Regions from separate parts of the Pseudomonas kulmbachensis genome, predicted to be linked through region 2. Evidence: riboswitches for the same ligand, from Rfam matches in the RefSeq annotation. Region 2 holds a riboswitch; the other holds the start of a gene.
The links. A riboswitch is a leader RNA that binds a small molecule or an ion and turns the genes downstream of it on or off. The one in region 2 is predicted to bind cobalamin.

Region 1 (4,553 bases), 1.2 Mb from region 2:
CACGCCTTATCGCTGGGGCGGCAATACCCCGGATTCGGGTTTTGATTGCAGCGGCCTGATCAAGTACGTGTACAACGACGCAGCGGGTATTTCGCTGCCGCGCACCACCCGCGAGATGATCGTGATGCAGGCGCAGAATATTGGTCAGGACAAGCTGCAAACCGGCGACCTGCTGTTCTTTGCCACCAATGGTGGCTCCCAGGTCAGCCACGCCGGGATCTACGTCGGCGAAGGCCGCTTTGTACACGCGCCGGCCACGGGCGGTACGGTCAAGCTGGACAGCCTCAACAAAGCCTACTGGCAAAAAGCCTATCTGAACGCCAAGCGGGTCCTGCCGAACGAGCAGCATCTGGCGCGTTTGCCGTAACCGCAAACCTGCTGTAGCCGCTGATAAGGTCCGAAGGGCCTTCAGGATATGGGGCTGCTAGGCAGCCCATCACAGCCTCGTTCCTCGTCAGCGGCTACAGCCAGGCTTTTACTTGCCTGACACCCGCCAGATCTTGTTGCCGACATCATCGGCCACCAACAAATCCCCTTGCTTGTCGATGACCACGCCCACCGGCCGGCCCATGGCCTTTTCGTCTGCGTTGAGAAAACCGGTCAACACATCGATCGGCATGCCTGTGGGCTTGCCGTCCGCGAAGGGCACAAAAATCACCTTGTAGCCACTGTGCGGCTTGCGGTTCCAGGAGCCGTGCTGGCCTATAAAAGCGCCTTCAGTAAAGTCGGGGAGTTTGCTTCCTGCGGCAAAGCTCAGGCCCAGAGACGCGGTGTGCGGGCCCACTGCGTAGTCCGGGGCAATGGCCTTGGCCACCAGTTCCGGGTTTTGCGGGTTGACCCGTACATCCGCATGCTGGCCGTAATAGCTGTAGGGCCAGCCATAGAAGCCGCCGTCCTTGACTGAGGTGATGTAGTCGGGCACCAGGTCGCTGCCGATTTCGTCGCGTTCGTTGACGGCAGTCCAGAGTTTTCCGGTTTTGGGCTCCCAGTCCATCCCGTTGGGGTTGCGCAGGCCTGAAGCGAAAATCCGGTGATTGCCGGTGGCGCGATCAACTTCCCAGATTGCGGCGCGACCTTGCTCCTTATCCATGCCGTTCTCGCCGACGTTGCTGTTGGAGCCGACACTGACATACAGCTTGGAGCCGTCGGGGCTGGCGATGACGTTTTTGGTCCAGTGGTGATTCAACGGCCCGCCCGGCAGGTCGACGACTTTGGTGGGTGGGGCGCTGATGCTGTTTTCGCCTGCCTGATAAGGGAAGCGCAACAGCTTGTCGGCGTCGGCGACATACAGATCATTGCCCACCAGCGTCATGCCAAAGGGCGAGTTCAGATTCTCGATAAAAACCGTACGGGTTTCGGCTACGCCGTCGTGGTCAGCATCGCGCAACAAGGTAATCCGATTCGCGCTTGGCACTCCGGCCCCGGCGCGGGCCATCACCTTGTCCGCGATCCAGCCCTTGATGCCCTTGCTGTCATCCGGTTTGGGCGGTGAATTGGTTTCTGCCACCAGTACGTCGCCGTTGGGTAATACGTAGAGCCAGCGCGGGTGGTCAAGGTTTTCGGCAAAGGCTGTTACTTGCAGGCCTTGGGCGGCAATTGGCGTGGCACCGTCAGGCCAGCCGATCGCCGGGGCGATATTGACGGTCGGGATGAGTGTCTTGTTCGGTTCGGGCAGTTTCGGCGTAGGTCCCGTGCCATCACTCACTTGCAGGGTCGAATTCTCGCCGCAGGCAGCCAACCCCGTCGCAAGTACGATGACAATAGCGTGCTGGCGCTTGAACATGTGTATCTCCATGAGGTTTTGGTCTTGTAAGTCATAGAGAAGCGTAGCCGCTTAAAGGTTCAGGTCAGAGCCTTGTATAAAGCGTTTTGGTGCCACCTTTAATTGACGCTCCACCCCCAACCCTCTAACCTTCGCGGCTTGTTTCAGGTGCTCTATGGTCCCGGATCGATAGAGTGAAACAGGGAAGCCGGTGAGGGCGTGTTTGACCCACACAACCGCCATGATCCCGGCGCTGCCCCCGCAACGGTAAATGAGTCAAAACCACGCTGAGTGCCACTGTGTTTTCGCACGGGAAGGCGCGTGGTCAGGGGTTGTCCTTCGGGATGGAACCGCTTGTGAGCCCGGAGACCGGCCTGATCCATCCAGCATCCTCGCGGCGGGCGATGGTGTGTTGTTTATTGTCCCCCGCCTCCCGTTTGCATCATTGAGCCCCAACGGAGAGCTGCCATGAACGAATCCCCCGAACGCGACGAACGTCATCAGGCGCGCATGCTGCGCAAAAAAGCCGTTATGGACGAGCGCATTGCCAGCTCGCCCAATGAGTGCGGGCTGCTGCTGGTATTGACCGGCAACGGCAAAGGTAAAAGCAGTTCCGCTTTTGGCATGTTGGCCCGGGCCATGGGCCACGGCATGCAGTGCGGTGTGGTGCAGTTCATCAAGGGTCGCAACAGCACCGGCGAAGAGATCTTCTTCCGCCGCTTCCCCGAGCAGGTGCGTTATCACGTCATGGGCGAAGGCTTTACCTGGGAAACCCAGGATCGTCAGCGTGATATCGCCGCCGCTGAAGCCGCGTGGGAAGTGTCCCGCGAGATGCTGCGTGACCCGTCCATCGGGCTGGTGGTGCTGGATGAGCTGAATATCGCGCTCAAGCACGGCTACCTCGACCTTGAGCAGGTACTCGCCGACCTGCAAGCCCGTCCGCCGATGCAGCATGTGCTGGTCACCGGGCGCGGCGCCAAACCTGAACTGATTGATCTGGCCGATACCGTGACCGAAATGGGTGTGGTGAAACACGCCTTCCAGGCCGGGATCAAAGCCCAGAAAGGCATCGAATTGTGAGTGTTGAAGTATGAGAGCGTCACGTCATTGCCCGGCGGTGTTGATCGCCGCACCGGCTTCCGGTCAGGGCAAGACCACCGTTACCGCCGCCCTGGCCCGGTTGCATCGCAATCAGGGGCGCAAGGTGCGGGTGTTCAAATGTGGCCCGGACTTTCTCGACCCGATGATTCTTGAGCGCGCCAGCGGTGCGCCGGTGTATCAGGTGGATTTGTGGATGGTGGGCGCCGATGAAAGCCGCCGTCTGCTGTGGGAGGCTGCTGCAGATGCGGACCTGATCCTTATCGAAGGTGTTATGGGGCTGTTCGACGGCACACCGTCCAGCGCCGATCTGGCGCGGCATTTTGGTGTGCCAGTCTTGGCGGTGATCGATGGTACCGCGATGGCCCAGACCTTTGGTGCACTGGCCTTGGGCCTGGCGCGCTATCAGCCGGATCTGCCGTTTGCCGGTGTGCTGGCCAATCGGGTCGGCACGGTGCGCCACGCGCAGTTGCTCGAAGGCAGCCTGACCGAAGGCTTGCGTTGGTACGGCGCGCTGTCCCGCGAGACCGGGATCGAGCTGCCGAGCCGTCACCTGGGGTTGGTCCAGGCCAGTGAGCTGAACGATCTGGATGTACGCCTCGACGCGGCGGCGAATGCCTTGGCCAGTACCTGTGAGGTAGCGCTGCCGCCCGCGGTCGAGTTTAAGGCGCCTGAACCGGTTGCGGTCGAGCCGTTGCTGGCCGGGGTGCGGATTGCCGTGGCCCGTGACGAAGCGTTTGCCTTCACCTATGGTGCGAGCCTGGATCTGTTGCGGGCGATGGGCGCTGAGCTGGTGTTTTTCTCGCCAATTCGCGATGTCCGCTTGCCCGAGGCTGACAGCCTGTATTTGCCGGGCGGTTATCCCGAGTTGCATCACCTTGAGCTGTCGCGCAATACGCCGATGCTGGAGGCGATTCGTGCCCATCACGTTGCGGGCAAGCCGCTGCTCGCCGAATGCGGCGGCATGCTTTACCTGCTCGATGCCTTGACCGATGTTGAGGGGCAGCGTGCTGAACTGGTGGGTTTGCTGGCTGGGGAGGCGACGATGCAAAAGCGTCTGGCTGCGCTGGCGTTGCAAGCCGTGGACATGCCCGAAGGGTTGCTGCGCGGTCACACCTATCATCACTCGCTGACCAGTACCGAGCTTGAGCCCATTGCCCGCGGCCTGAGCCCTAACGGCGGGCGTGGCGCTGAAGCGGTATATCGCGAAGGGCGGATGACCGCCTCTTATGTGCACTTTTACTTCCCGTCCAATCCTCAGGCCATTGCCGCGTTGTTCGCGCCATGCGCCGTGAAGGCGCCATGACCGACAACGCATTTAGCCCTGAAGAACGCGCAGCCGTGTACCGCGCCATTGCCGAACGCCGCGATATGCGGCATTTCAGCGGTGGCAGTGTGGCGCCCGAGTTGTTGTCGCGTTTGCTGGAAGCGGCGCATCAGGCCCCGAGTGTGGGGTTGATGCAGCCGTGGCGGTTTATCCGCATCACCGACCGCGAGCTGCGTGGCAAGATCCAGGGCCTGGTCGAAGACGAACGGGTGCGCACCGCCGAGGCGCTGGGCCAGCGCTCCGATGAGTTCATGACGCTCAAGGTCGAAGGCATCAACGATTGCGCCGAGGTGCTGGTGGCGGCGTTGATGGACGACCGCGAAAAGCACATTTTTGGCCGACGAACACTTCCGGAAATGGATATGG
Region 2 (4,553 bases):
ACCTGGCTGATCTGCTGTCCAAGCAGAACACCCCGGGCATCGGCATCCGCGTCTTTATCACCCAACCTGGTACCCAGTACGCCGAAACCTGCATTGCTTACTGCAAGCCGGCTGAAGTTAAATCTGAAGATACCGCCATCGGCCTGAAAAGCTTCACGGCCTGGATCGATTCGTTCAGCGAACCGTTCCTGGACGATGCCGTGGTGGACTACGCCACCGATCGCATGGGTGGCCAACTGACCATCAAGGCGCCAAACGCCAAAGTGCCGATGGTTAACGCCGATAGCCCGATCAACGAGCGCATCAACTACTACCTGCAAACCGAGATCAATCCCGGTTTGGCCAGCCACGGTGGTCAGGTCAGCCTGATTGAAGTGGTAGAAGACGGTATTGCGGTGCTCAAGTTTGGTGGCGGTTGCCAGGGCTGCGGCCAGGCAGACGTGACCTTGCGTGAAGGCATCGAGCGCACCCTGCTTGAGCGTGTGCCGGAACTCAAAGGCGTACGTGACGTGACCGACCACTCGCAGAAAGAAAACGCCTACTACTAACAGGGCGTTCGCTGCGAAGCTGAAGAAAAAACGGTGCCCCGTGAGCACCGTTTTTTTATGCCTGTATTTTTGTGTGTTGTTGTCGGCGAAACCCGTAGCAGCTGACGAGCTCCGCGAGGCTGCGTTCGAGGACGTAGCCTTCGCAAACCCAATAATCGCGGTGTATCTGAACAGTCAATTTCTCAGGTTTTACGACTGCTGCGCAGCCGAACGCAGCCTCGCGGAGCTCGTCAGCTGCTACGGGTATTCACCGGTTTGGGGGCGATACAAATGCGCATGCCCGGCCCGGTACAGCGACGAGTCAGCAAAGCTGTCACTGGCCAGTACCCGGCCCACCAGAATCAGCGCCGTGCGCCGAAAACCCTTGGCCTGGACCTTGGCTGTAATGTCCGCAAGCGTGCCTTGCACCCAGTCCTGATCCGGCCAGCTAGCACGGTGGATCACCGCAATCGGACAATCACTGCCGTAATGCGGTGTCAGCTCGGCCACAATATTTTCAAGGTTCTTGACCCCCAGGTGAATGGCCATGGTTGCTTTGTGCTGCGCCAGACTGGCCAGTTCTTCGCCCGCAGGCATCACGGTTTTTTCCGCATAACGGGTCAGAATCACGGTTTGTGAAATATCGGGCAGGGTCAATTCTGCACCCAAAATGGCTGCGCAAGCCGCAGTGGCCGTCACCCCAGGAATGATTTCAAAGGCGATATTGAGCTCGCGCAAGCAGCGGATCTGTTCGCCAATCGCCCCGTACAGGCTCGGATCGCCGGAGTGGACGCGGGCCACATCCTGGCCTTTGGCGTCGGCCGCCTTGATCAGCGTGATGATTTGCTCAAGGTGCAGCTCGGCGCTGTTGATCACCTGCTCGGCCTGATGGCCTTGCAACACCGCTTCGGGGACCAGTGAGCCTGCGTAAATGATCACCGGGCAGCTGCGAATCAGGCGCTGGCCTTTGACGGTAATCAGCTCTGGATCGCCGGGCCCGGCGCCGATGAAATAAACAGTCATGGCAGTCTCTTGAAAGGGTCGTGATAGAGCTGTTCTTGAACAACGCTCATAGTGAGGCGGGGGATTATCGCGGGTTTTGCTCGATAGAGGCCAACGCAAAGGTTGCCCCCGGCGATTTTTGTCGTGTTATCAGAAGGCTTGCCGCTGCACCGCCGAGTTGTTCGGCCAGGGCCAGTGCGGCACTTTCGGCAATGCCGAAACATCCGGTTTGTTCGAACGCAAGGGACGAGCGATGGCTCAGTTCTGGCGCGTACGGTGCAAGTTGTTGCGCGCTGAACACCTCGAAACCGAGGTTGAGTTGCGCGGCCAGTTGCAGCAAACCAGGTTCCAGGCGTTTGCGATCGATACTGGCCAAGGCGCTGACTGCGCTCAGTGCGATCCCGGCCCGGCCCAGTGACTGTTCGATCAGCGTCAACAGTTCTTGTGTACTGCAACCCTGACGACAGCCCAGGCCAATCACCAGGATTGGCGCGGTGCTGTGTACTGTCACGCCGAGTACTGACCAGCAGACTTGCGGCGGAACAGCCAGGCGCTGATTACACCCAGAGCCAGCCAAAAGGCAAAGTTGGTCAGTTGCGAGGCAATTTTGAACTGCGACTCCAGCTCTGCGGGCGCCAGGCTGGAGTGCACCAGTGGCTGCGGTGCGCCAAAGAGATGGGGAACCACCAGAATGGCTACGCCCAGCACTTTCAGTGCCCAGTGCTTACCGAATACCAGCAGTGCGATTGCGACGGCGGTTGAGGCTGCAGTGCTGACCCACCAGATTTGCCTTTGCAGCAGATCAGCCGCGGCGGTGCCCGGCAACTCGGGCGGCAAGCCCAAGGTTGGCGCCAGACAGAACACCGCATAACCGGCAAGGCCCCAGAGCAAACCCTGGGATGTGCGAGTTGGCGCGCGCAAGGTGTACAGGCCCGCCAGCATCAGGGCGAAACCAACAGCAACTACCAGATTGCCGCCAGTGTTGGACAGCACGCGCTGCCAGCCGTCCTCCGGCTCCCAGGCCTCGGCATCATGTTCGTGGGCAGGCATGGCCATATCTGCATGCTCGTGTGCTTCGGTGGCGGCCGGTTTCTCGTAGGTTTCCGCTTGCAGAATCAACGGGGCGACCCAAAAACTTTGCAGCAAAGTCAGCAGTAGAGCGGCCAGCAGACCGGTGAAGCCTGCGGTTTGAGCGATACGCTTAATCATGGCAGGCACTCTCAATGGCACGGGAAGGCGGAGCTGTGACGGGTGTCATGGGCCGCGTTGTGGACCGCATCGATATGCGAGAACCCGGCAAAGTACACGAGAAAAGCGCCCAGCACGGCAGCGCCGACAGCGGCCACAATGCGTTGGCTTTGGGTAGCGGTAGTAGCGGCGGAATGGGTACGGCTGGTGCTGATAGACATGGCGCTTGCCTCTGGTCGGACGACGGGCAGCAAAGCGCAAGAAAACCCCGCGAACGAAGCTCGCAGGGTTTAACAGCGCCCGCCCACCGCGGGTTTGTTATTCATATTAACCAGGCCGGTCTCCGGGCTTGCGAGGGGCTCAACTGTTGAGCCTGCAAACATCTCCTTCCCATGCATCGAGCACAGTGGATCTGATGTTTCTCTCGCTTACCGTTGCGGGGGCAGCGCCGGACTTGTCAGAGCAAAACGCCTGACGCACCGGTTTCCCGTTTCACCCTGTGAAGGGCACCTGATACAAGATGTGTAGGAAACCACAGGGATGTGGGTATGCACAAGTCCTGTGGGAGCGAGCCTGCTCGCGAAGGCCTCAAGCGCTTCGCGAGCAGGCTCGCTCCCACAGTTATGAATTCATGCAGTTGCCAGCATGCTTTTGACCTTGTCGCGCAATTGATCAATCGAGAAGGGCTTGCCAATCACCGCCATGCCTTCTGCAATCTCAAGGGTTTCGGCGTAGCCGCTGGCAAACAGGATGGGCAGCCGTTGGCGCAACTCGCGGGCTTTGTCTGCCAGCGCCCGGCCGTCCATGCCCGGCAATCCGACATCGGTCATCAGCAAGTCGATGTGCTGGGCCTGGTCTGCCAGCAGTTCCATGGCGCGCTCGCTGCCATCGGCTTCAAGCACACTGAACTCCAGTTCTTGCAGCACGTCTACGATGAGCATCCTAACAATGGCGTCGTCTTCGACCACAAGGATGGTGGAGGGTGTAGCGGACATAATCATGATCTCGATAAAAATTTAAGCGCGGGTCTCACAGGCAGCAAGAATAGCCTTCACCCGCATTTGAGTGTGTTTGTTTGTGCGTAAAAGTGCTCTTAAAGGTAAGAAAATAGAACTATTGCTCGGTAATCCGGCAAACTCCAGTTTTTTATGACAGTACACGGGCCTGAAGAATGAACTCACCCGCATCAATTGATGAGCGCAGCTTTCGTAAGCTCTTGAGTCGCAACGTTGGCTTGCCCTTAGCCGTCGGTGTGCTTAGTGCCGCACTGTTTGTGGTTATGGTCAGCTATTTGTTGTCAGTGATCAGGTGGGTTGAACACAGTGACCGGGTTATCAGTAATGCCAACGAAGCCGTGCGCCTGACGGTCGATTTGGAGACCGGCATGCGCGGCTTTCTGATCACCGGCGATGAACATTTTCTCGACCCCTATGCCGTGGCCAAACCGCAGATCAATGTGCAATTGAAGAGTTTGCAGGAATTGGTCAGCGATAACCCGCAACAGGTCGACCGCCTCAAGCGCCTGGAAGCGCTGCAAGAGGAGTGGAATACCTATGCGCAATCGATGGTCGATATGCGCCGTCAGGACGGTGACTACCGCTCGGCGGTACAGGCCGGTCTAGGTAAGCGCCTGAGCGATGTCATTCGCAAGGAATACGACGACTTCATCCAAATGGAGCAGCAACTGCGGGTCACCCGCAGTGAAGATGTCAGTCGCACGACAATCATCAGTGTTGGTCTTTATCTGTTTTTTGTATTGGGTTTGAGCGGCTTTCTGGCCTATATCGGGCGTCGTGATTTAATCGAACTTTCAAGTAGTTACAACAATGCCTTCGA

Region 1: another riboswitch for cobalamin. It lies ahead of cobO (cob(I)yrinic acid a,c-diamide adenosyltransferase); the one in region 2 lies ahead of U5A05_RS11455 (CbtB domain-containing protein).

The regions. Positions count from the first base shown of each region.
Region 1 covers NZ_OY817088.1:1,342,214-1,346,766, forward strand. Annotated here, with positions in the region: gene U5A05_RS06255 (C40 family peptidase) at 1-367, shown strand, start outside; gene U5A05_RS06260 (PQQ-dependent sugar dehydrogenase) at 476-1,783, opposite strand; cobalamin riboswitch at 1,912-2,154, shown strand; gene cobO (cob(I)yrinic acid a,c-diamide adenosyltransferase) at 2,231-2,842, shown strand; gene U5A05_RS06270 (cobyrinic acid a,c-diamide synthase CobB) at 2,853-4,166, shown strand; gene bluB (5,6-dimethylbenzimidazole synthase) at 4,163-4,553, shown strand, end outside.
Region 2 covers NZ_OY817088.1:2,510,434-2,514,986, forward strand. Annotated here, with positions in the region: gene nfuA (Fe-S biogenesis protein NfuA) at 1-548, shown strand, start outside; gene cobM (precorrin-4 C(11)-methyltransferase) at 786-1,550, opposite strand; gene U5A05_RS11445 (cobalamin biosynthesis protein) at 1,615-2,040, opposite strand; gene U5A05_RS11450 (CbtA family protein) at 2,037-2,738, opposite strand; gene U5A05_RS11455 (CbtB domain-containing protein) at 2,750-2,938, opposite strand; cobalamin riboswitch at 3,035-3,246, opposite strand; gene U5A05_RS11460 (response regulator) at 3,347-3,712, opposite strand; gene U5A05_RS11465 (response regulator) at 3,889-4,553, shown strand, end outside.